4 regions of the Brevibacillus sp. NPDC003359 genome follow, and region 2 is predicted to be linked to each of the others. Evidence: predicted binding sites of a transcription regulator. Region 2 holds the regulator's gene; each other region holds the start of a gene.
The links. The regulator LexA, encoded in region 2, represses DNA repair genes until DNA is damaged. The targets are predictions, from matches to a motif close to CGAACATATGTTCG.
Positions count from the first base shown of each region.

Region 1: a site for LexA is predicted at 3,790-3,803, ahead of ACFYU8_RS04700 (YolD-like family protein). Genes of this name have one in related genera too.
Region 3: a site for LexA is predicted at 4,500-4,513, ahead of ACFYU8_RS07295 (DNA polymerase IV). Genes of this name have one in related genera too.
Region 4: a site for LexA is predicted at 1,729-1,742, ahead of recA (recombinase RecA). Genes of this name have one in related genera too.

Region 1 covers NZ_JBIAOR010000001.1:1,062,221-1,068,407, forward strand. Annotated here, with positions in the region: gene ACFYU8_RS04665 (DUF952 domain-containing protein) at 1-220, opposite strand, end outside; gene ACFYU8_RS04670 (hypothetical protein) at 241-486, opposite strand; gene ACFYU8_RS04675 (glycerophosphodiester phosphodiesterase family protein) at 652-1,659, shown strand; gene ACFYU8_RS04680 (hypothetical protein) at 1,732-1,917, shown strand; gene ACFYU8_RS04685 (P1 family peptidase) at 1,982-2,161, opposite strand; gene ACFYU8_RS04690 (GNAT family N-acetyltransferase) at 2,298-2,858, opposite strand; gene ACFYU8_RS04695 (hypothetical protein) at 3,021-3,254, shown strand; gene ACFYU8_RS04700 (YolD-like family protein) at 3,455-3,706, opposite strand; gene ACFYU8_RS04705 (bile acid:sodium symporter family protein) at 4,051-5,025, opposite strand; gene ACFYU8_RS04710 (hypothetical protein) at 5,204-5,440, shown strand; gene ACFYU8_RS04715 (YhcN/YlaJ family sporulation lipoprotein) at 5,576-6,034, opposite strand.
Region 2 covers NZ_JBIAOR010000001.1:1,266,607-1,272,793, forward strand. Annotated here, with positions in the region: gene ACFYU8_RS05535 (helix-turn-helix domain-containing protein) at 1-255, opposite strand, end outside; gene ACFYU8_RS05540 (HelD family protein) at 407-2,656, opposite strand; gene crcB (fluoride efflux transporter CrcB) at 2,695-3,060, opposite strand; gene ACFYU8_RS05550 (DUF896 domain-containing protein) at 3,163-3,360, opposite strand; gene yneA (cell division suppressor protein YneA) at 3,437-3,775, opposite strand; gene lexA (transcriptional repressor LexA) at 3,938-4,561, shown strand; gene ACFYU8_RS05565 (DUF456 domain-containing protein) at 4,612-5,097, opposite strand; gene ACFYU8_RS05570 (DUF4269 domain-containing protein) at 5,206-5,781, shown strand; gene ACFYU8_RS05575 (SOS response-associated peptidase) at 5,778-6,152, opposite strand.
Region 3 covers NZ_JBIAOR010000001.1:1,584,959-1,591,145, reverse strand. Annotated here, with positions in the region: gene recG (ATP-dependent DNA helicase RecG) at 1-884, shown strand, start outside; gene ACFYU8_RS07315 (hypothetical protein) at 1,043-2,542, shown strand; gene ACFYU8_RS07310 (GNAT family N-acetyltransferase) at 2,539-3,024, opposite strand; gene ACFYU8_RS07305 (VOC family protein) at 3,045-3,407, opposite strand; gene ACFYU8_RS07300 (AraC family transcriptional regulator) at 3,529-4,398, shown strand; gene ACFYU8_RS07295 (DNA polymerase IV) at 4,570-5,811, shown strand; gene ACFYU8_RS07290 (YhjD family protein) at 5,808-6,179, shown strand; gene ACFYU8_RS07285 (YolD-like family protein) at 6,176-6,187, shown strand, end outside.
Region 4 covers NZ_JBIAOR010000001.1:1,368,136-1,374,322, reverse strand. Annotated here, with positions in the region: gene ACFYU8_RS06160 (competence/damage-inducible protein A) at 1-63, shown strand, start outside; gene ACFYU8_RS06155 (DEAD/DEAH box helicase) at 72-1,661, shown strand; gene recA (recombinase RecA) at 1,829-2,887, shown strand; gene ACFYU8_RS06145 (RecX family transcriptional regulator) at 2,957-3,598, shown strand; gene rny (ribonuclease Y) at 3,871-5,412, shown strand; gene ACFYU8_RS06135 (TIGR00282 family metallophosphoesterase) at 5,534-6,187, shown strand, end outside.

The sequences.
Region 1 (6,187 bases), 200 kb from region 2:
TAACCTCCGAAGTCGATTTCGTTTCATCGACAACGAGTACATACAACTCCTCGTCAAACTGTGCGTAGACGCGGTTTGCTACCTTTTCAAGAAGCGCGTCTCCTTTTGTCGCGTGGATAAAACCTTCCTGCTCGTAATCGCGCGGTAAGTAGTGATCCCGATCGATCCACTTTTCCCAGTATGCTTTTGGTACCATGCAGTAAATGATAGAGTCTTGCATGTTTCTCCTCCAATTATGAATTATTTTTTAGGCATTGCTTTGTTCAGGTGACGCATAGCTTTATCATAGAACATCTGATCCATTCGTCCCTGATCGTATCGCCATTGAATGAAGTTACGCAGAGAGTGCAAATCCACCCAGGCATCCTTTGCTTGTGGATTGCGTTCAGGTACGTCTCCTGTTACTTCACCGTCGTAGACAAGCTTCGCCATCTCGGTTGGGTGCATGCCGATCTGATAAGCGATTTGGTGTAAAGCGATTTTCATGGTACCTCCCCTTGCTTTCGCATGGATACATCTTATCTTTCGTCTATTGTGCCAGTCTTTTCGAACGATGCCAAGCCCCAAGCACTACTCCCAAAGGATGTACCTTCCTCCCTTGCGTTTTGCTACAATGAGCAGAGTAATTTAAGGAAGGGGCCATATCCCATCATGTCAAAACAACGAGATCAACCACGAAAGAAATGGTTCCAGCGAAAACGCCTCTGGATTCCCCTTCTTTTCATCGCTTTCCTGTTTCTGGGTAACAGCTCTTATCTTGCAAAAGAGCCAGAAGGCGAGCCTTTTTTACTTGCTCACCGCGGGATGGCCCAAACATTTCATATGGAGAACATCACCAATGAAACTTGTACGGCGGAACGGATTTATCCACCGGAGCATCCATATCTGGAAAATACGATTCCTTCCATGCAAGCGGCTTTTGATGCAGGCGCGGACGTTGTCGAGCTCGATGTACAATGGACCAAAGACAATCAATTCGCCGTGTTTCATGACTGGACGCTCGACTGTCGCACAAATGGTACAGGCGTCACGAGAGATTATACCTTGGCCCAATTACAACAGCTCGACATTGGCTACAATTATACAGCGGATGAAGGGAAAACCTTTCCTTTCCGCGGAAAAGGGATTGGCATGATGCCTTCTCTCGATGATGTGCTACAAACATTCCCTGCTCACTCGCTGCTTATCCATATCAAAAGCAACGACCCTCTCGAGGGGAAAGCGTTGGCGGATGTTTTGGCAGCATTGCCCCTAGAACGACTGTCACAGCTCTCTGTTTACGGCGGTGACAAGCCAATCGAAACATTGAAACAACAAATACCAGAGCTGCGTGTCATGTCCAAAGCAACACTAAAAAGCTGCCTCATTCCCTACATGGCAGTAGGATGGTCCGGATATGTGCCCGATGCCTGTTCACAGACTCAACTACATATCCCCGATCAGATTGCCCCATGGCTCTGGGGTTGGCCGAATCGTTTCATGGCAAGAATGGGAGCAAAAGACACGCGCGTTATTTTAGTCGCAGGCAGTGGAGATGTGTCACAAGGCTTTGATGTTCCGACAGATTTAAAACAAGTGCCCGCAAGCTTTACAGGGGGAATATGGACGAACCGAATTGATTTGATCGGTCCAGCTTTTCACGAAAACGTAGAAAAATAATGAAACGATCCTCTGACATATTCGTATATACTTATACGGAATAGACTTCCAACCTAAGTAGGAGTGATTGATATGCTCAAAAAGCTTTTGAAAAATTTACTCGGTAATCACTCATCTTCGCACAAGCCCCGGAAATACAGCAGCAGCGATTACAAGCATCGGAGAAAATACAGCTCTAGCAATCGGTACGGCCATTCCCATCACGGTAGCTCTCATTATAAAAGAAAGCGCTCCAGCCGTAGCTTCTTCAGTAGTTAAACAATTGTTTAACACTAATGAGTTCACAACAAAACTCCGCTAAACACTAGCGGAGTTTTTTCATCTAACGAGACATGATTTCTACGAAACGATCCAGTGGCAATGCATGTACGGTTCTGCTTTTCTGGCCTTTGATCGTTTCCGCCATGAACATGGAGTTCAAGATCGCTTCGTTGACCGCTTCGATCGCCGCTTCAAACTGTGCATCCAATTGTTCAGACGGAAACATTTTCACTGTACTCATTTGCTCGTCACCATACGAATAGCAATTCCCTGTGGAAAAGGTCAGGAAGAAACTCCTTTTACATCCGTAATCGCATTATACGCACCTGGTATACCTGACCCAATCAGTACGCCACATTCTCTCGCTCGTTTTCTCGTCATGTTGCTCTCCTGTCATTTTTGAATCTTCCCATAATAATGGTGTTGTAATAATTGCCATCGGAAAGAACTTTGTCGTTTTTGAGTACCCCTTCGACTTCAAAGCCAAACCGTTTGTACAACTCAATTGCTTTCTCATTCGTTTCCATCACATTCAATGTCATTTTGGTAATATGGTTGGAATCTGCCCAGGCAACCGATTCTTGCAAGAGATTTTTCCCAATACCATAACCCCAGAACTCTTGTAAAACACATACACCAAACTCTACTTTGTGAGCAAATCGATTTAAGTAAACACCTGCACATCTGGAAAAACCGACAATCCGATCCTGTACTACAGCTACTAAAAACAAGTTTCTTGGACTTTCTGCATCCGAATGGATGATGTGTTCGAATCCTTGCACATCGATGAAAGCCTCTCCACTTTCTCTATCCAAATTTTCAGTCTCTCCATCGATTTGCAGTCGCAGATCCGACAACTGTTGTGCATCTGCTTCCATTGCAGAGCGAATCGTGTACGATAACCCATTCACAGAAAGGAGTTGTTGGCTGATTATCATCATTTTTCTCCTATTGGTAAAATTTTGGTCTTTTATTCTATCATAGGTAGAAGTCTTTGTGAATCTTCTCTCTTCAAAAAGGGTTGTTTACATAACATTTATTATGTTCATTTATACGACAAGCTGCGGATATGCTACAATAAGGGAAAGGAGCGTGCTCGCATGAATTTTTCCAAATCATTTTATTATACGGTTGACCATTCCAAGGTAGAGGAATACAAGAAGATGCTTGATCTGATGAAAATCCCCTATATGGTGGAATCACCGATCGCCTTGCTGAATCAAGGATCGAATGAATACTCCTTCGTTTTTCCCAACATGTCAGGTCGTCTTTATGGAATGGTGAGCAAGTTATTTCAAGCGGATGGCAAGCCATATCCAAATAATGGAACATAGGCAAAAAAAAGGACCCAATTACTGGGTCAAAATAGGAAGTGGAGAGAATGTATGCTTATGTAATATATTCTAACATAAAAAAGCAACCATCAATCAAACTTTCGAATTTTCAATGTTTTTATGTTAGGATTTATTACATATACGCTTTAATAACAAAAAAAATCATACGACTAGTTTTTTTACGTGAGGTTTCCGTACATCTATGCATGTACATTGATAATTTTCTCCATCTCGATCCATTGACTACTCGTTTGGTTTGCTAATTGAACACGCCTCGCCTTCGGGTCTACCCATTTGACCACACCCCACATACTGCACGTATTCCCCCGCTCCCCCTCAAAGGACACACACCAGCTCACATTCAAGGGGTAGTTCTCTCTTGCCGAATCTCGTATCATGTACATAAATGCCTCTCTTTCTTCGTTCGTTACTTCAAAATTGCCGTTAGCCACGCTTTTCCACCCGCCTAATTACGAACATTTGTTATCGAGATACTCATCATGTGTGGGAAATTGTAATTACATTATAGTGAGTACGAACATAAGTTCGCAACACTTTTTTTCAATTCATTCTCCGATTTATTTGAGGTTCCTCTCTAAAAGTCTCTCCACTTGACTAGAGCGGATGCAACAAACTGACCAAAGGAATTGTTTTGGATTGAAGGCGCCACACATATCGCTATGTATGATAGTCCCGAATATGTAGGTAAGCTGTAACCAAAGAAGTGAGTTCTTTGGTAAGAATCTGTAAGAAAAAAGCCATTTTCCAATTGCTTAACGGAAAACGGCTCTTGCTCTTAGTTTGATAGTTCCTGTGGATGATGTTGTGGTCTTTTCTCGACTAGCTCCAAAAACTTTCCGAAGGTAGAAGCGAGTATTTGCTGGAAAAGCATGCCGAGAACAACTGGAAGAGCAACAGGAGCAGGAAAGTACGTGATCGCCATAACTGCACCTGCACTAATGTTTCGCATTCCACTATTGAAGGTTAACGTGACGATAACATCTCGCTCCCACCCAAATAGCCTTGCGATCCCCCACCCCATCAAATAACCCAAAATGGCCACTACCAGTACAAGGACCGCCATTCCCACCAGTTTGGCGTCCATCATATGAAAGTAAGACGACACCATCGAGCTGTTGATCGCGACGACAACACCCATTCCCATCTTAGAGAATGGCGCTAATTTGGGTGCCAGCGTTTTTTTGACGTTCCCTTTTGACAAATGATTGAGCAGCATACCGACAAGAGACGGCAACACGATCATATAAAATAAACCCTTCATCAGTTCAGCCAAATCCATCTCAACTGTTGCCCCTAAAAACAAGGACATTCCCAACGGAACAATCAATGGGGAGAGCATCGTATCCAACAAAATAATGGATAGCGTCAGTGCGATGTTCCCGAAATAAATCGATGACCACAAAAAACTCGTGATCCCTGTGGGAATTAAAGCAGCCAACAAAAATCCCGTGATGACATGAATATCATCTGGATAAAACAACGTAGCCATCGACCAAGCAACAAGTGGCATAAGTGCATGAAGAATCAACAAGTTGACGATTAAAGGAAGCGGTCTGGTTAGTACCTTTGCAAATTCTTTAAATCCTGAACCCAGACTGCCCGCAAATGTCATGAAAGCAAACACCCAAGGAGACAAAAAAGCAAATGGTTGCAAATGTGTCCCCGCTATTACGCCAATGGCAACACTACTCGGCGTTAGTATGGGCATGATTTTCTCAAGCGATCTATTCAGTTTGGCTAACCCGTTCATCTGATACACCTCAAGTCTCGTCCTTTGATGCTATTGATGTGAGGTATGTTATCATGAACAGATTGTTGTTACAAGACCAAAGTTCATTATTAGATTACATACGCTTCATTTATTCGTAATTTCACACTGCATACTTTCGCGCATGGGAGTAAAGCCTATGACGGAAAGGAGGTATTTTATGAACGGAATGGATTGGGTAGAATTTATCCGAAAAACCGAAGATAAGATGTATCACCTCCATCGAGCGATAGATGGAATCTGTAATGATCCCGACTATAAAGAATCCGTAACTACCTTGACGGAAGTGGTAAGAGATTATCAAGTCCTTGTGGAAAAAGCCAAGGGTGAATTACGCGGAATCGACCTCCATCGAGATCGAGAGCGCGAGCATCATTACGATCGTGATCACCACTAGCCTACATAGACTCCCAGCTAGGGAGTTCTTCTTTGGCAATTAATCACGGAATATTCAATCCGCTTTAATCGTCCGTTAAAAGAAACAACAAGAACCTCACTCTACCCTTGTAGGGTGTGAGGTCTTAATAGTAGGCTAGCCCTTCATTTTCTTTTCAATTTCTTTTAAGGATTTCTTCTTCTGGCATGCCGCTTTTACATCGGTTGGCCACTGTTCGTCACTTAGGCTTTGCAAATCTTTTATCAATCGCTTGTCAGCTGTCACATGGATATTAGCATCTGGGAAGGCTTCTTTTAATTTCTTTCCGACTTCTTTTTGAATCGATTCCAACTTGAACCGATTAAAATTCGTCACTTGAATAGCCACATCGAGCTCTTTATCGATTTGCACAGCCACTATTTTATCGATGCCCTTCACGCTGGCTGTAATCGATTTTGCGCGCTCTTCCCATTGATAATGTCTGACGGGAACAGGCATGCACAACGGTTCCGGTTCCGATTCCGTTTTTTGCTTCGTTTCTGTACCAGACTGCTTCGTACACCCCGTTACGGTCAAAGCAAAAGCCAGTGTCAGCACCACGAAAGTTGCCCGCACACAAAACACCTCCTGACCAATATCACCTGTTACTAGCTTGACCTTGATCGGAGGAAGTATGTAAAGAAAAAAGCGGTGACTCCTCTGCATAGTTTGAGTCACCGCGGACCCCAAGAACATTTCAAGTCCTATGTATAAGGATATAAAAAATCA
Region 2 (6,187 bases):
TCTTCTTCTCTCTCTTCTGGCTTCTAAGAGCTTTTTTAAGAATTCTACCTCTGCCTCGAGACGCTGTATTTTCTCCTCCGGGGGAAGAGATTTTTCACGAGTGCTCTCTGTTTTTCTTGTTTTCCCTCTACGATCCTCTAAGCCCTTCAATCCATCATCTCTGTATTTTCTAACCCATCTGCGAAACATTCTTAAATCAAGACCGTATGTTTCTTTGATCTCCCTATAAGTAGTCCCTTGCTCAAAACATTCCACAACATGATGTTTGAATTAAAGGAAATACGACTTTTTAGTACTGCTCATAAAAATTCCCCTCCATGTAAACAGTAAAGGGCTTCTTCTTACTGTCCACCTAAAGGGGATAATACCATTTATAGGCAGAGGGTTTTCTTTGATGATGAGATTCCTATTCGTCTATAGCCCTGGTGTACAGCTCTGAGGGTAAATCTTTCAGCAACGGGGAAGAAACATCATCAACCTGCGTCATAACAAGCCGATGAACCGGACGCGTCATCCCGACATACAACAGTTTTGCGTCCCATTCATTATTTTGATAAGCGTCTACATCCAGTAAAATGACCACATCGAACTGCAAGCCTTTTGTTAGAAAAGCAGGCATGACGGTTACGCCACCCGGGAATTGGTTATCCTTGCTGCCCAACAGAGTCAAATCGGCTATCTTGTCTTGCAGGCCTTTATGTGCTTTTTTACTCGCTTGAATGGTTTTCGCAACGATCGCAATCGTCTTGAAGCCTTCCGATTGGTAGGCAGCTACACGCTGAGAGATGTCGTCCCACTGTTGCGCTCGTGAACGAGTCTTGACCATGATTGGTTTTTCACCATGTCGCAAAACCGGTTTGGCCAATACCGTCTCTGGCAATTCAATTTGCCGTAATACTTCATTGGCACAGTGCATGATCTCAATTGTCGAGCGATAGCTTTGCGACAGCGTATAATAGGAAGGAAACAGCTGTGCAAAAATTCCCTTCGTTAACTCTTCCCACGCATGAATACCCCGGTAGCTATGAATGCCTTGAGCAATATCTCCCACAATCGTAAGCGAGTTTCGCTTGGTAGCGAGTGCAATGACCGCGATTTCCAACGCACTCAGGTCTTGCGCTTCATCTACGACCGTATGATCGAAATGCTCTGCTTTATTCATGCCCTCAACAATATGCTGTAAGTATAACAATGGCGCGATATCTTCCGGCTCCAATCTCTCCTCTGCAAACAGTGCTGCACTTGACTCGGTCACATCGCGCACGACCTCGTCTGAAATGTCAGCCGGTACGAGTTTGCGCAACAATTCCTCATCAGCAATCAGCTCGCGATAAGCTGCGAAGATTTCCAGTCGCGGAAAGGTCGTCAGGTACGTATCCAGTATTTGCTCCAGCATTTTCTCGAATTTGTACAAGCCTTCTTTGTCCAAATCGACTTTTCGCTCTCGCAAATGGGCAAACAATTGTTTGTTCATTTCTTGTTTCAGATGCTTGCGAAGCGCTTCTACCCGCCGATGATACGGCATATTGGCGAATAGCTCCAAGAAGCATTGGCGGATAAAATCACCCGGGATCGAAAAGACTTGCTTCGTTTTGTTGTATAAAAAGCTGAGCTTCTTAAAAGGAATTCTTGTTTCGACGATATACCGAATGTATTGCTCCAGTGCCTCCCGGCAAGCGAGCGATCCTTTGAAGCGAAGCCTGTTTCGCGTCATTTCTTGCTGGCGCTCATCCTGCCCCTCTTCGAAGAACAATTGAAGTGGCTTATCGGGACTGACGATTCTCCATCCTTTTGGCAGCAGAGGCTTCACTAGACGCGCCGCCCAATCTACAAAGGTAGACTGTTGAACGTCATCGACTCCCAGCTCAGGCAAGACCTCGGATATATAGGTAAGAAACATTCGGTTGGGTGCAAACACCATGAACTTTTTTGACATCATGGAATCCTGGTAGTTATAAATCAAATAGGAGAGTCGGTGCAGGGCAATCGTTGTTTTTCCGCTCCCCGCTACCCCTTGCACCACAATAGGCCGTTCTTTTTCCGCACGGATAATATCATTTTGCTCGGATTGAATCGTAGCGACAATGTCTTTTAGCCTGCTATCGTTCGCCTGATTCAGATTGGCTGCCAAAAATTCATCAATAAAGCCCTCTTGCAAAAACTCGTCGGGATGCCCCATTTCGCGGTTAATCGTTTCTTTTACCGCTCCATCAAAGATACCGACAATCTTTCTGTCTTCGATCGCAAAATTACGCTTTAATCGGACTTCTCCACGCACGATTTCGCGGCCCATCCGGTAGAACGCGTCTTTGCTCTCGCCGGAATAATAAAGACTGGCGATAGGCGCACGCCAATCCACGACGACGGAATCAAACGTATCGCTGCGTACAATTCCCCGTTTTCCTATGTAGACCTGATCCAGCTCGTAGATTTCATCTTTCAAAAAATCCACTCTGCCGAAATAAGGCTTCTCTCGACCCTGATCTTCCAGGTAGCGCAAATCCTTTGCTTTCTTATAGTTAACGACCTGTTTCACATAGTCATCTGTTGCCTCGCGAATATCATTGCGAAGTTGCTCGATTTCTTCGTCGATCGCTGAAACTGTTTCATCCAGCTTTTTTTGTTCCAACTCATAATCACGATGCTGTGTACTCACATTCATTCCCCCTCACATGTATCGTGTCATTGAACGTATCAGGACCATTGCCTAGCCATCCATATTCCAACTGCACAAGAAAGTAGACCGACTCCCAAACTGAGAAGAGCGTACAAAGTGCCACGCAATAGATGGCCTTCTCCCCAAAACGAGACCACTTCCAAGGAGAAGCTTGAGAAAGTCGTAAATCCTCCCATGACACCCGTTGCAAATAAGAGATAGAGTGTCGGAGATAAAAAGTCACGTTCTTTCCCTAGTACGAACAAGATGCCGATGATCAATGATCCACAAACATTCGCGATCCAGGTTCCCCACGGCCATCCTGGTTGATTAGCGAGCAAAGACAATAGGTAGCGCAAAAGAGAGCCAACTGCTCCTCCAACCGCGACAGCTATCCACGCCATCTCCTTCCCTCCCTGGCTAGTAAAATGTTCTCGTTATGTATGTCACAGAAAAAGACACCCTAGCGTCAAGCGAGGATGTCTGTCGTATCAGTAATTGTTATCTTACTGTTTTGGCTTATTTTCTTCAAGGTCTTCCACATAACGGATGGAATCCAAATTTGCTCTCAATGAAAGCTTAACGGCGTCAATGTACTTTTGGCGCAACGCTTTTTGTTCGAGTTTTTCTTCTTCGGTCAAACCTTCTTCGCGAGATTTTTTGACCAATTCGTTAATGCGCTTAATTTCTGCGTCAGATACCACTGCTGGTTCCTCCCACTCTGTAATGGTGCCGCTTCATTATACCACATTCGAATGATCCCGCAAGACAGCCGAACACTTACGAAGCATCAGGAAGGAGCAGAGTTTGACCTGGGTAAATCCTGTTGCTCTCCAATCCGTTCGCATCCTTAATCTCTATTATATAGTCACGAATATCCATTTGCTGATCTGCTTTGTATCGAACGGCTAACGTCCATAGGCTGTCTCCGGATTGTACGGTTACTTCTGTGCCGTGTGGTTCCTCTTTAACCGAAGAAGCAAACACTAGTTCGGTCAACAAATAAAAAAAGAGAGTAAATGTAATAAGAAACAAGAGAGCTTGTCCTCTCGTGATACCAAAACGAACACGGCGTTCTTCCTTTTTCTCGAAACGATTACGTACTGTCAATGAATTCATGATAATGGCCTCCTAACAAACATACGTTCTGTCCCCTTGTAACCTCATAATAAATGAGAACATATGTTCATGTCAACGATGAATCGAACTTATGTTTGTCGAACGCAAGCTCCCATGGTATAATATAGGAAAATATGTTCGAGAAATCAGAGGTGTCTTTCTATGTCAAAATTATCGAGTAGACAACAAGCCATCATCGAGTTCATCCGAAAGGAAGTTCGTGATAAAGGATATCCACCATCTGTCCGTGAAATTGGAGAGGCTGTCGGACTAGCTTCCAGCTCAACGGTACATGGACATTTGGCACGTTTAGAGAAAAAAGGCCTCATTCGTCGAGATCCTACCAAGCCGCGCGCTATCGAATTGCTATCCGATGAAGATCGTTTTCAAGACAATTTCGAAGACTCTGTCGTTCGTGTGCCTGTAATCGGAAAAGTAACCGCTGGACAACCGATTACTGCCATTGAGGATGTAGAAGAATACTTCCCGCTTCCAGACAATATCGTGACTTCTGACAAGGTCTATATGCTACGCGTCTCCGGAAACAGTATGATTGATGCCGGGATTCTCGACGGAGACTACGTAATTGTTCGCCAACAGCACGTAGCGAACAATGGTGACATTGTCGTAGCTATGACAGAAGAAGACGAAGCGACTGTCAAAAGATTTTTCAAAGAAAAGAATCACTTCCGACTACAACCGGAAAATGCCACAATGGAACCGATCATTCTGGAGCATGTCACCATTCTCGGTAAAGTCATCGGTGTCTATCGACTCATTCACTAGTCTCCACGTAAAAAAGGACAGCCTCTGCTGTCCTTTTCGTTTTCTGTATGTTATCTGGCGATAAAAAACCAGATGATCATCGTAACTTGCAGAATGACTTTTACGACCGCACTACCCAAAAATCCGATCAATGAACCTACGCCCGCTTTCACTGCTCGCTCCATCGACTGCTTCTGCACCATCAGTTCTACCAGGACGACGAATACGAACGGCAAGATCAGCATTCCAAACGGTGGGAAAACAAAAATCCCGAGGATAATTCCGACCGCAGCGGCAATGGACGACCACTTGGACCCCCCGTACCTTTTCACGAAGTACATGTTCGTCAGCAAGTCAGCACCGTAAAGCAGAATGCTTAGAACGACCATTCCCCACCAAAAGGATGCCGGCAATCCCGCTCCCGGATCTGCTATGAAAAAGTGATAGAGCAAAAAGCCCGCCCACAGCAATATTGTATCAGGTAGAACGGGTAAAAAAATTCCTGCGATGCTTAGCAAGAACAATAACACAACCACGACCCACAAAAATATTTCCATCCATTACACTCCCTTCATCTAGGTATACGAGTGATTACCGATTTCGTTGCGTACTTATTCACTTTTGTCTAAACTATTTTAAAAGAAAGCAGACATGGAGGTAGTCGCATGAGAAATTGGTATGATCTCTCTTACTTGGGCAGAGGAACGCTGCGTCAAAAAGCGGCGTGGGAAGCGATTCAAAAGACTCACATCATGGAAGTCCTATCCGTTTACCGCCCAGTGCTTGCCGGAACGATTCCATTGGATATTGACGTCAAGCAAAGCGATCTGGACATTATTTGCGAGAGTCATGATCTGGAACAATTTGAGCAGGCTGTTCGAACAGCGTTTGGCTGCTTGCATGGATTTGAAGTGACACACCTAGATGTGAAACGTATTCCCACGTGCGTCATTCAGTTTTTCACAGCTGACTTTTGGTTTGAATTGTTTGCTCAACCCGTAGCTGTCGAAAAGCAAAATGCTTATCGCCATATGGACATCGAAGCACGGCTGTTAGACATAGGCGGCTTGGATGCGTACCAACAGATCAGGTCTCTGAAGAAAAGCGACATCAAAACAGAGCCTGCCTTTGCTCAATACTTTGATATTCCGGGTGAAGATCCATATGAGGCATTGTTGGAATTAGAGCTGTTATCCGAACAGGAATTACGTGAAAGAGTTCAGTTCTGGCGAAAAGTTTAATCTACAAATAAAGAACCGACCTCTACTTCTTGAATACAAGAAGGATCATCATTTTTGGGGCTGCCCACTTTGGTCGATACCGGATACACCCTCATCTCGCTGGAATCATAGGGGGTAAACAGCGACTGAAGCTGCAACTGATCATACCTCTCCCGATCAAGCCATATACCCTCGATCTCTTTCTTTAAGATGACAGGCATTCGCTTATGTATATTCTCTATGAGCTCATTCGCCCTTGTCGTTACAATTGTACAGGTATGTACTTTTTCTCCCTCTTGATTCGTCCACGTATCATACAGGCCTGCAAAAGCGAATGGTTCTCCGCTCTTCATCATAATCCGCATAGGTTGTTTCCCTGTGATGGCGTTCATCCACTCATATAATATGTAAGGTTAATTTCTATTGA
Region 3 (6,187 bases), 320 kb from region 2:
ACCGCTTCGGTGTGGAGCAGCGGCGAATTTTACGAAACAAAGGGTTGTCACCTGATGTCTTGTTTATGACAGCAACGCCAATTCCGAGAACACTGGCAATTACGGCATTTGGCGACATGGACGTCTCGACGATTGATCAAATGCCTGCGGGGCGCAAACCGATTGAGACGACATGGAAAAAGCATGATCAGTTTCCGGCTGTGCTGGAGCAAATGCGGGATGAGCTGCGCAAAGGGCGGCAGGCGTACGTTATTTGCCCGCTCATTGAGGAGTCCGAAAAGCTTGATGTGCAAAATGCGATTGATGTACATGCTCAGCTCACACACATTTTCCCTGAATTTGGCGTAGGCCTGATGCATGGGCGACTGCCAGCGAAGGAAAAGGATGCAGTCATGCAAGCCTTTCTTGCGGCAGAGCACGCTGTCCTGGTCAGTACAACGGTCGTAGAGGTTGGTGTGAATGTTCCGAATGCTACCTATATGGTCATTTATGATGCGGAGCGGTTTGGTCTTGCTCAGCTTCACCAATTGCGTGGGCGTGTAGGACGTGGCTCTGAACAGTCGTATTGTGTGCTGATCGCCGATCCGAAATCCGAGATCGGAAAAGAACGGATGCGTGTCATGTGCGAGACGACGGATGGATTCGAGCTGTCGCAGCGCGACTTGGAATTGCGTGGACCGGGTGATTTTTTCGGGACGAAGCAGAGCGGTTTGCCGGAGTTTAAAGTCGCTGATCTATTAAGTGATTACAAAGCGCTGGAGGTAGCGAGACAGGAGACTGTCAAGCTGGTAGCAGAGGCCTCCTTCTGGCGGGACGAAAAGTATCGCTGGCTGCGTGACTATTTGAAGAATGAGGGCGTGCTGGACGGTGTCGTCTTCGATTAAGAAAGGAAACAAGCCTTCCCACTTCAAGAGTGTGGAGAGGCTTTTTCTTTTGTGGGGTGAAACTTTAAGTAGGCTCTCGACGTCTATCTTCTGTAAGGTAAATTTTTCTAGGAAGTGAGGCGAGTTTTTTGTCTTTGCCAAAAATGCGGGGAATTAGCATGTCCATCGTATTCGCATTACTTATCATGACAGGAACGGACTTCGCGCAAGCATCTTCCACGGACAGTCGGATTGCTCAGACTGGCCCCTCCCATACGACCAGCCAAGCGACAAAGGAATGGAAGCAAAAGGAACTGCCTTACGACTACGCGGCGATGAAAGAAGACGTGGTCATTCAGCTAAACGATGCTCCACAGCTCCGCTCTCCTCGAAGAACGATCGTGGGACCTGCACCACAGGCGTACACCCTCTTTTTTAAGGAAGCCGTGAACCGTGGAACAGTCGAAGCGGCTATCCGCAAAAATGCCCAGGAAGAGAGCAAGAAAGAGGGCTTGGGTTACGTGGAGCCGATGGTTACGTTTCACTGGGTGCACGACCGTCAACTGCAGCTGCTCTCGACCCTTCCTGATACGCTTGCCAAAGACAGAGACTGGACGGAATACGTTTTGAACGTAGCAGGAGCGAAGACAGCGAAGGGAGCCATATTGGACGATAAGAATTACTTTAAGGCGGTGGTGTTTGCTCCGTCTCAGATCTGGCGAGTCTCCGTGGATGGCAAGGTGAAAGAAAAAATGACGGACTTTGCCGTCAGGACTCCCATGGAGTTTATCGACCCTGAGGAGCGGTATGTGTTGCTGGAGCGATTTACAGAATATTGTGAGTGCGACGCCCGTTTCCCCATGCTGTATTCGATTTATGACACACAGACAAGAGAACTGACCGCTTATCCAGTGGAGCTGACTGACAACTATAGCGGTGCAGGCGACTTCATGGCAGATCGTCGCGGCTTCTTTTTCGCTCATCCACCGAAAGGGACAGAAGTATCGAAAAGCGAGTTTGCCACTCGTGTCAAGGTAGATGGATACGTACATGGAGCCAGCTTTAGCCATGATCGCAAGCATGTATTGATGGCAGTAGGCAAGACCGAGCAGAAAAAGGATCTCGATCTGGTTGTGTACGATTTGGCGACTGGAAAAGAACGGCGCCTCTCAGGTGTAATCAAAGGATGGGTTCCAACAGATGAGATGAATGGGCAAGTCCAGCCCGTCAGTTTTATGGACGATGGACGTTACGCGACGTTTGAAATGAGAACAGAGGAAGAAAGTTTTGAAGAGCTTCGTCAACGCTACGATTGGCAGTCAGGAAAAGTGATCAGCTGGAATCCACCCGTTCCCAAAGAAGCTTGGTCCGGCTATATCCAGTCGACGGATGGCGCCTATCAAATGTATTGGAATGCAGGGGTGTTTAAGGGCGACGTCAAACTGATGGAAATGAAGCCAGATGCGGTATGGATTCCAGGTACTCATCATTTGGTTTATATCGATTGGGAAAAAGCTGAACAGGGAGTGGAGTCTGTGCCGTCGCTCTTTTCGTTCGATGCCGATCGTAAGCAACAATCTGTGCTGGTGAACGGGTTGCCAGCAAGTGTATCTATGTTGGGAGCTAGCAACGACGGCAAATGGCTGTATGTCACGACTCCAGAGCCACTTTCCCCTTAAGCGTCATATTCCGTTGTGAGCATCGATAAAATGATCAAGGATTCGTAAGTATCACCTGATTTTAGGCAATCGCGCAAGGTGCCCTCTATTCGAAATCCTTCCGATACGTAAAGGCTACGGGCGCGGTCGTTCGTTTCTTTTACATCTAGCCAGAGTCGATGGGCCTTTTGCTCGATGAATGCCCAATGCTTGATTTGACGCAGGATGTTGCGACCGTAGCCTTCCCCCTTTACTGCGATTGTAATACGCATGAGTTCAATACTTTGATGAGGATTGGTCAGCCCGGCGATGATGACGTAGCCGACGGGGTGGCCTGTTTCTTTTTTTTCGGCGATCATATGGAGGATGTCAGGGTTGTCTAGAGCGATGTGGTGCCGCTCTTCGCTCCACGGAATAATGAACGGGGTATTCTCTGGCGCGTTTTCTACCTCGCATACAAAGGGAATGTCTGCCGGTGTAGTGCGGCGCAAGTGGATGGTCATGCGTGTATCTCCTTTTCCGCTTAACATTTGCTTACCATGATCAGATTGCCGTCGGGATCGCGAAAGTTGAACCAGTGGCCATGCTGGATGGGAACGACGACTTCGACTCCGCTCTCTTTGAGAAATGCATAAGAGGCTTCAATATCTTGTGTGTTGAAATGAAACAAGGGAGCATCGTCTGCGATGCGCTTCGGAAAGATTTTGCTATCTAGGACGAGCGTCAATCCGTTTTGTAAGGAAATGCCATATATATGTCCGAACATAATCTCACCGTCCGCGGGAATGCCCAAGAGACGGCAGTACCAGTCCCGTGCGCGCTCGATGTCGCTGACTGCTACAAAAATGGCTCCGATTTGGGGGAGCAGGGGGGACGTGGTTGTCATTGTGATAGAGCTCCTTTCAATAGGCGTTTTTCATAAGGTGGACCCGTCATAATCGTGCACGAAATGTCGGATTGCCTGATGTGGCATTTGCTATTCTGAAGGGGAAAGAGAGGTCATTACCATGGATTTGCTTACAAAGCTGAATGAGGCTCTGGACTACATCGAAGACAATTTGACCAGCGAGATTGACTATAAAGAAATCGCCCGGGTGGCTTGCTGCTCCGAGTATCACTTCAAAAGGATGTTTTCTTTTCTCGCTGGTGTTCCGCTATCCGAGTACATCCGGCGCCGACGCATTACGCTTGCAGCTTTTGAGCTTGCGGACAGCAACGAGCGGGTCATTGATATTGCGATCAAATACGGTTACGGATCGGCTGATTCTTTTGCCAGAGCTTTTCAGAATGTGCATGGAGTCACTCCGACAGAAGCCAGGCACATTGGCCATTCCTTGAAGGCTTATCCGCGAATGACCTTTCATCTATCCATAAAAGGAGGCAGTGCCATGAACTACCGTATGGAAGAAAAAGAGGCATTTCGCATTATTGGTTTGAAAAAAAGAGTCCCGTTGATTTATCACGGGGTCAATCCGGAGATTGCGGCCATGTGGGCTTCGCTCGATAGGGAGACGATTCATCAATGGAAATCGCTATCCGATGTCGAACCATTAGGACTGCTCAGTGCATCTACGAATTTTTCAGAAGGTCGGCTGGAATATGGTGAGCTCGATCACTATATCGGCGTAGCCACCACAAAGGAATGTCCAGAAAATCTGACAGCACTGGAGGTCTCTGCTTCCACCTGGGCCGTCTTCGAAGTCGTAGGTCCTTTTCCCGACACCCTGCAAGATGTTTGGGGCCGCATTTATTCGGAATGGTTTTTGTCTTCTGGTTATGAACAGGCTAACGGTCCGGAAATTTTGTGGAACGAAAATAAAGAGATTTCATCACCAGCCTTTCGAAGTGAGATTTGGATTCCTGTCGTGAAAAAGTAACCCTCTATTGCATTCGCTCTCACTGGCGGAACACCTACCTGCGTGTGTCTGTCCGAGAAGAAATAATTACCAACTTTTTTTGTGCGAGACAGGCATAAAAGCGAACGTTTGTTTGCTATAATAAGAACAAAGCAATAAGGGAACATAAGTTCTTATTTAGGGGATGATCGTGTGTCCAATGCGAACAAGCGGATCGTGTTTTTGATCGACATGCAGAGCTTTTATGCCAGTATCGAGAAAGGGGCCAATCCAGAGCTGCGAAACAAGCCGATTGTCGTCGCAGGTGATCCAGAGCGTCGCAGCGGAGTCGTGCTGGCAGCGTGTCCGATTGCCAAGTCATACGGAGTGGTCACGGCCGAAGCGCTGTGGCAGGCGCAGCAAAAGTGTCGCCAGCTCATCGTTGTTCGTCCGCGCATGGAGATGTACATTCGCATCTCCATGCAAATCACTCGCATATTCGAGGCATTTACTGACAAGGTGGAGCCGTACTCGATCGATGAGCAGTTTCTCGACGTGACGGGCAGCGTCCATCTATTTGGTGATCCGTTGCAGATGGCTGCACAGATTCGGCAGCGCGTCTGGATGGAGACGGGAATCAACTGTCGGGTAGGCATCGGGGAGAACAAGGTACTGGCCAAGATGGCCTGTGACAATTTCGCCAAGAAACGGGAAGAAGGCGTTTTTTGGCTCAAGCGGGAAACGTTAGCGGATACACTCTGGAAGCTTCCGATTGAAAAGCTGTTCGGGGTAGGCTCACGCATGAAGCGCCATTTTCATCGGATGGGCGTCTATCAGATCGGGCAGCTTGCAGATATGAGGCCAGCCATCCTCACCCGACATTGGGGAGTGAACGGGGAAGTACTGTGGCGTACGGCTCACGGAATCGACGATTCGCCTGTGGCTTTGGATTCCTATGATTCACAAAAAGGGATCGGTCATCACATGACGTTGCCTCGGGATTACCATACCGCTGCGGAAATCAAAGTGGTGCTTTTAGAGCTGTGCGAGGAAGTATGCCGTCGGGCGCGGAAAAAGGAGCTGATGGGCTCCGTTGTGTCTGTGGGCTGTCGTGGAGCCGATTTGGCTGCCGGAGCGGGTTTTGGACGGCAGATGAAGCTCACGGAGCAGACGAATGATGCCATGACGTTATACGAAGCCGCTTGCCTTTTGTTTGACCGCCACTGGAAGAAAACGCCCGTCCGCAGTATCGGTGTCAATTTGGGGCAGCTTGTCCCTGACAACGTCGTCCAGCTGAATCTGTTTACGGATAATCACAAGCGGCGTTCACTGGCGCAAGCAATGGATGACATCCGGACTCGATACGGTCAGGACGCGATTTTGCGTGCTGCCTCTGTCTTGGAAGCGGGGCAGGCGAAAGAGCGCGCACGTAAGATCGGAGGACACTACAAGTGACGGAGCCAATGGTGTCAGACGAGCAGGAATTGATACGCCAGTATATTTTATTTGGCATTTTGTTTCGGGCGGTCATGGTCGATCTGGGGCAGATGCGGATTGTGCCGTTGAAGTTTTCTTATCAGATGATGTTCGATGAGCTCTCGCGGTGGGCGGAACGACAGCATCACCAGTTGCGTCGCATCTTGCGGCAGCGAGGGTGCACAGTAGTCAGCTCACGACGTCAGGGACATATGTATGTCGTCCACTATCGACAACGCGGATATGTTCGAGAAGCGATTTATACGATTGAGGTATTGCGGGCAGAGTGTCAGGAGCTCGTCCATTTGTGGACCCGATATGATCAGCGAGGAGAGAAGAAGCGATGAGGGAAAGA
Region 4 (6,187 bases), 100 kb from region 2:
ATCGTAGGGCGTGCCGCCAAATACGCGCTGTTTTATGCGCTGCAAATGCAAAAAGAAAGGTGATTTTTTTCATGACGATTTTTTCTGATTTTCCTTTACATAAATCTATTCTGCAAGCGATTCACGATATGGGCTTCGAGGAGCCATCACCGATTCAGGCAGCTTGCATTCCAAAAGTTCTGGATGGCGGAGACCTGATTGGTCAAGCACAGACAGGTACTGGTAAGACTGCTGCATTCGGGATTCCACTTGTAGAAAAGATCACGCCTGCCAATCGTGTACAAGCGATCGTGCTGACCCCAACTCGTGAGCTGGCTATCCAGGTTGCGGGAGAGCTCTTGCGCATCTCGAAATACAACAAAGTTCGTACGTTGCCAATCTATGGCGGACAATCGATCGGACATCAAATCCGTGCACTGCGTCAAGGTGTACAAATCGTCGTAGGTACTCCTGGTCGTATCATGGACCACTTGCGCCGCAAAACACTGAAGCTGGATCACGTGCATACACTCGTTTTGGATGAAGCGGATGAAATGCTGGATATGGGCTTCATCGAAGATATCGAGACGATCATCACACATATGCCGGAAGAGCGTCAAACCTTGCTGTTCTCTGCGACGATGCCGCCAGAAATCAAGCGTTTGGCTACCCGTTACATGAAGCAGCCGCAAACGATCGCGGTTAGCCGTGAAGAAGTAACCGCGCCGTTGATCGAACAGGTATACTACAAAGTATTTGACCGTAACAAAGTAGAGAGCCTCTGCCGTATTCTGGACAGTGAGGATGTCGAGCTGGGTATCATTTTCTGCCGCACCAAGCGCGGTGTAGATGAGTTGTCCGAAGTGCTGCAATCCCGCGGATATCTTGCGGATGGCTTGCATGGCGACTTGTCGCAGGCACAACGTGACAAGGTCATGAATGCATTCCGTGAGGGCTCGATTGAATTCTTGATCGCGACGGATGTAGCAGCACGCGGTATCGACGTAGGAAACGTTTCTCACGTAATCAACTACGATATTCCGCAAGACTCTGAGAGCTACGTACACCGTATTGGCCGTACTGGTCGCGCAGGTCGCAAAGGAATTGCGATGACCTTGGTTACGCCACGTGAAGTAAGACAAATGATGTTTATCCAAAAGCAGACAAAAGCACAAGTGCTCTCTCGCAACGTTCCTTCCCTGGAGGAAGTGGCTGAGCGTAAGCAAGAACAATTGCGCGAACAGTTGACTAGCCTTTTGGAAAGCGATGCAATCGCGGATATGTATCAAAAAGTAGCAGATTCACTCGTAGGTCAATACCCGGCTGAAAAAGTAGCAGCTGCTGCATTGCACCTGGCGTTCCATACCGAAGCGGGACAAGGACAGGAAGTAGAAGCGTACAACTTTGGTGAGACGGGTGCAGCAAAAGGCATGGTTCGCTTCTTCCTGAACGTAGGCCGCAATGCAAACATGAAGCCACAGGATCTGGTACGAGAGATCTCTGAATCTGTTGGTATCCCAGGAAAATCAGTAGGTCGCATCGACATTTTCGAGAACTTCACGTTTGTTGAGGTTCCAGAAGAGGTTGCGGCATTCGTATATGAATCACTGCGTCAAACGCGTATCAACGGAAAACGAATCAATCTGGAGCCTGCAAAGCCTCGCGGAGCGAAGCGGTCCTAATTAGAGCGTATTTACAAAGCAGTCATTTCACTGGAAATAACCAGGGAATGGCTGCTTTTTTGCGATGCGAATATTTGTTCGTAAAAAATACTTGGCAAACACTTCTGTCTCGAGGTATGATGAAGACAAGCAAAACAGAAGCGAAAAGTTGAAAGGGTGTGTACCATTTGTCAGATCGTCGCGCAGCTTTGGAGAGTGCATTGCGTCAGATAGAAAAGCAGTTCGGAAAAGGTTCCATTATGAAGTTGGGGGAAGTATCCAACATACAGATATCTACGGCTTCTAGCGGTGCGCTCGCTCTTGATATCGCACTTGGTGTGGGAGGATTCCCACGCGGACGGATTGTTGAGATTTACGGCCCAGAGTCTTCGGGTAAGACAACGGTAGCGCTTCATGCGATCGCAGAAGTGCAAAGACAAGGCGGTCAGGCTGCATTTATCGATGCAGAGCATGCCTTGGATCCGGTTTATGCTGCGAAGCTGGGTGTGAACATCGATGAATTGTTGCTGTCTCAGCCAGACACTGGTGAGCAAGCGTTGGAGATCGCAGAGGCGCTGGTGCGTTCTGGTGCGGTAGACATTATCGTAGTCGACTCTGTTGCGGCACTCGTGCCAAAAGCAGAGATCGAAGGCGAGATGGGAGATTCCCACGTAGGTTTGCAAGCACGCTTGATGTCCCAAGCACTCCGCAAGCTGTCCGGTGCGATCAACAAGTCCAAAACAATTACAATCTTCATCAACCAGCTTCGTGAAAAAGTGGGAGTCATGTTCGGTAATCCAGAAACAACTCCAGGTGGCCGCGCATTGAAGTTCTACGCGAGTGTTCGTTTGGACGTTCGTAAAGCGGAATCTATCAAAGTCGGCAACGACATTTTGGGAAGCAAGACGAAGATCAAAGTTGTCAAAAATAAAGTGGCTCCACCATTTAAGGTTGCAGAAGTGGACATCATGTACGGTGAAGGTATTTCCAGAGAAGGTAGCATTCTCGACATCGGTTCTGAGATCGATGTGGTTCAGAAGAGTGGTGCTTGGTATTCCTTCAATGAAGAGCGTCTCGGCCAAGGTAGAGAGAATTCGAAAGTGTTCCTGAAGGAGAATCCGCACATTGCGTTGCAGATCGAAACAAAGGTGCGCGAATACTTCAGCCTTAATCCTGGATCTGTGCCAGAAGCTGAGGCAGTACATGACCCAGAGCAAGATGAAGAGCCTGCATTTGATCTGGAGTAATGAAGAGTAGAAGAGCAGCCTGTCGATGAGACAGGCTGTTATTTTAGCTTTGCGAAGGAGTGAATCATCATGAAGAGCGGCCTGATTACTGCCGTTCATCGAGATATCAAACAAAAGCAACGCTACCATATCGATGTAGAAGGCGAGTATGCGATTACCGTACATGAAGACATACTGGTAAAGTACAACCTATTTAAGGGAACAGAATTAGATGAAGCTTTTTGCCGAGAAGTCCTAGTAGCAGAAGAAAAGCATAAAGCGTATTTAGGTGCTTTGCGATACCTCGGAATACGCCCACGGACGAGCAGTCAGCTTCATTCGTATTTGGTAGAGAAGGGATTCTCTGCGCAAATTGCCGAAGAGATATGCCAGCGCTGCAAGGATCATGGCTACATCGATGATGAAGCATTTGCGAAGCAATGGGTAGACGAGCGATTGCGTTTGAAGCCGAGGAGCCCGTATATGCTGCGTATGGAGCTTTCCCAGCGCGGAGTAGACAGAGCGATTGTAGAGGATGCAGTCCGTGGCGTGTCTAGGCAGGCTGAACTAGACGCTGCCCGCGCATTGATAGAGAAGAAGGCGCGACGCTTAGAGGGCGCACCGACCCCTGATGAAGAGCGCAAACTGCTGTCCATGCTGATGCGCAAGGGATTTTCTCATGCCATCATTCAACAAATGCGTGAAGAATTGCGTCATAGAAGCGATAGTTAGGGCCAACTCTATTTGCATGATCTTGACAATTCTTGTTCACAAATAATAAAATAGGTTTGTATTTACTTGGTGTATCATATCTTTTTGTGATTTGCTCACTCGTTGCCTATGGAACAACTGAAAAACCGTGCGAAAGCTGTACGGATTCAGCGGATCGAGTAAATCGGTCTTGTTTTTTAGCCGAATGTTCAAATGTGAGAGCACTCCATGAAAAACGAATGCTTGGAAAGCGGGGAGATGTCTTACAATAAGGAGGTGAAACGAAAAAGCCTATGGATCCTATACTTACTGTTGTCATTGTGCTCGTTGCCCTGCTGATCGGCTTGGGTGCCGGCTACTTCACTCGTAAATCCATTGCGGAAGCGAAGATCTCCAGTGCAGAAGAAGCTGCACACCAGATCGTGGAGGAAGCCAAACGGGACGCCGAGGCCGTTAAGAAGGAAAAGGTGCTGGAGGCAAAGGATGAAGTGTTCAAGCTTCGATCCGAAGCGGAAACCGAATTGCGTGAGAGACGCAATGAGATCCAGCGTCAGGAACGACGAATTCTACAAAAAGAAGAATCGTTGGACCGAAAGATGGAACAGTTGGAGCGCAAAGAAGAAGAATTGTCTGAGCGTGACCGTGCCATCGCAGAACTGCAAAGCAAGGTAGAGCACTTATATAAAGAACAAGTATCAGAGCTAGAACGTATCTCCGGCTTGACGCAGGATGAGGCGAAAACGATCATTCTCACAGATGTTGAGAATACCGTTCGTCATGAAATGGCTGTGATGATCAAGGAGATTGAGACTCAGGCCAAAGAAGAAGCGGACAAGCGTGCTCGTGAGATCATTACGACCTCCATTCAACGTTGCGCAGCAGACCACGTAGCAGAAACAACCGTTTCCGTGGTTACACTGCCAAATGATGAGATGAAGGGACGTATTATCGGACGTGAAGGACGTAACATTCGTGCCCTGGAGACGTTGACTGGTATCGATCTGATTATTGACGATACACCAGAAGCAGTCATCCTGTCTGGCTTCGACCCGATTCGTCGGGAAATCGCCAAGACAGCGTTGGATAAACTGGTCGCAGACGGTCGCATTCACCCAGCTCGCATTGAGGAAATGGTGGAAAAAGCGCGTCGCGAAGTAGACGAGCGAATCCGTGAATATGGTGAGCAAGCGACGTTTGAAACAGGTGTTCACGGCTTGCATCCAGATCTGATCAAGATTCTCGGACGCTTGCGTTATCGTACAAGCTACGGTCAAAACGTTCTGAAGCACTCTATGGAAGTGGCACATCTCGCCGGTTTAATGGCGGCAGAACTGAAAGAAGATGTGAAGCTGGCCAAACGTGCAGGTTTGCTGCATGATATCGGAAAAGCGATTGACCATGAAGTAGAAGGTTCACACGTTGAAATCGGTGTAGAACTAGCGAAGAAGTACAATGAGCATCACGTTGTAGTGAACAGTATTGCGTCTCATCACGGTGATACCGAACCAACTTCCGTCATTGCTATGCTCGTGGGAGCTGCCGACGCTCTGTCTGCTGCACGCCCAGGTGCACGCCGTGAGACATTGGAAACATATATCAGACGTTTGGAGAAACTGGAAGAAATCTCTGAGTCGTTCGATGGCGTAGAAAAGTCTTATGCGATTCAAGCAGGACGCGAAATTCGCGTGATGGTTCAACCTGATAAGATTGACGATGCGGAAGCTACCCGTCTGGCACGGGAGATCACGAAACGAATTGAAAATGAACTTGACTACCCAGGTCATATTAAAGTAACGGTTATCCGTGAAACACGGGCAGTTGAGTATGCAAAGTAAAGTGGCTGCGTGCCACTTTACTTTTTTTGTAGCGAAACCAAGGACTCGTCAAATGCTTGACGAAGTCAAGTTTTCTAATGAGCATTGGAATTGTGTATACTAGCAATGAGGTGATTTGGTAATGAAGTTGTTATTCATTGGAGATATTATGGGTTCGCCTGGCAGAGAGATCGTGAAAACATATTTGCCGTTGTTGAAACGAAAATACAACCCTACCTTTATCGTAGCGAACGGGGAGAACGCTGCGCATGGTCGCGGGATAACGGAGAAAATCACCAAGGAACTTTTCGAGTGGGGCGTTCAAGCGATTACGCTCGGGAATCATACGTGGGACCAAAGAGAAATTTTCGATTTTATTGATGATGAGCCGCGGATGATTAGACCCGCGAACTTCCCAGCAGGAACTCCTGGTAAAGGAATTACATATATCAAACAACCTGAAGGTGAACTAGCCGTCATTAATTTGATGGGACGTACGTTCTTGCCACCGCTCGACTGTCCGTTCCAGATGGCTGACAAGCTAGTCGAGCAAGCACGGAAGCGCACAAAGCTCATTTTTGTAGACTTTCATGCGGAAGCCACATCGGAAAAGCAAGCAATGTCATGGTATCTTGATGGGAAGGTAACAGCGGTCGTGGGGACACATACCCATGTGCAAACCGCGGATGAACGTATTTTGCCTCAAGGTACAGGATTTTTGTGTGATGTAGGAATGTGTGGACCGAGTAACGGCATTTTGGGGATGGAACGCGAAGCTGTTATTAAGAAATTTTTG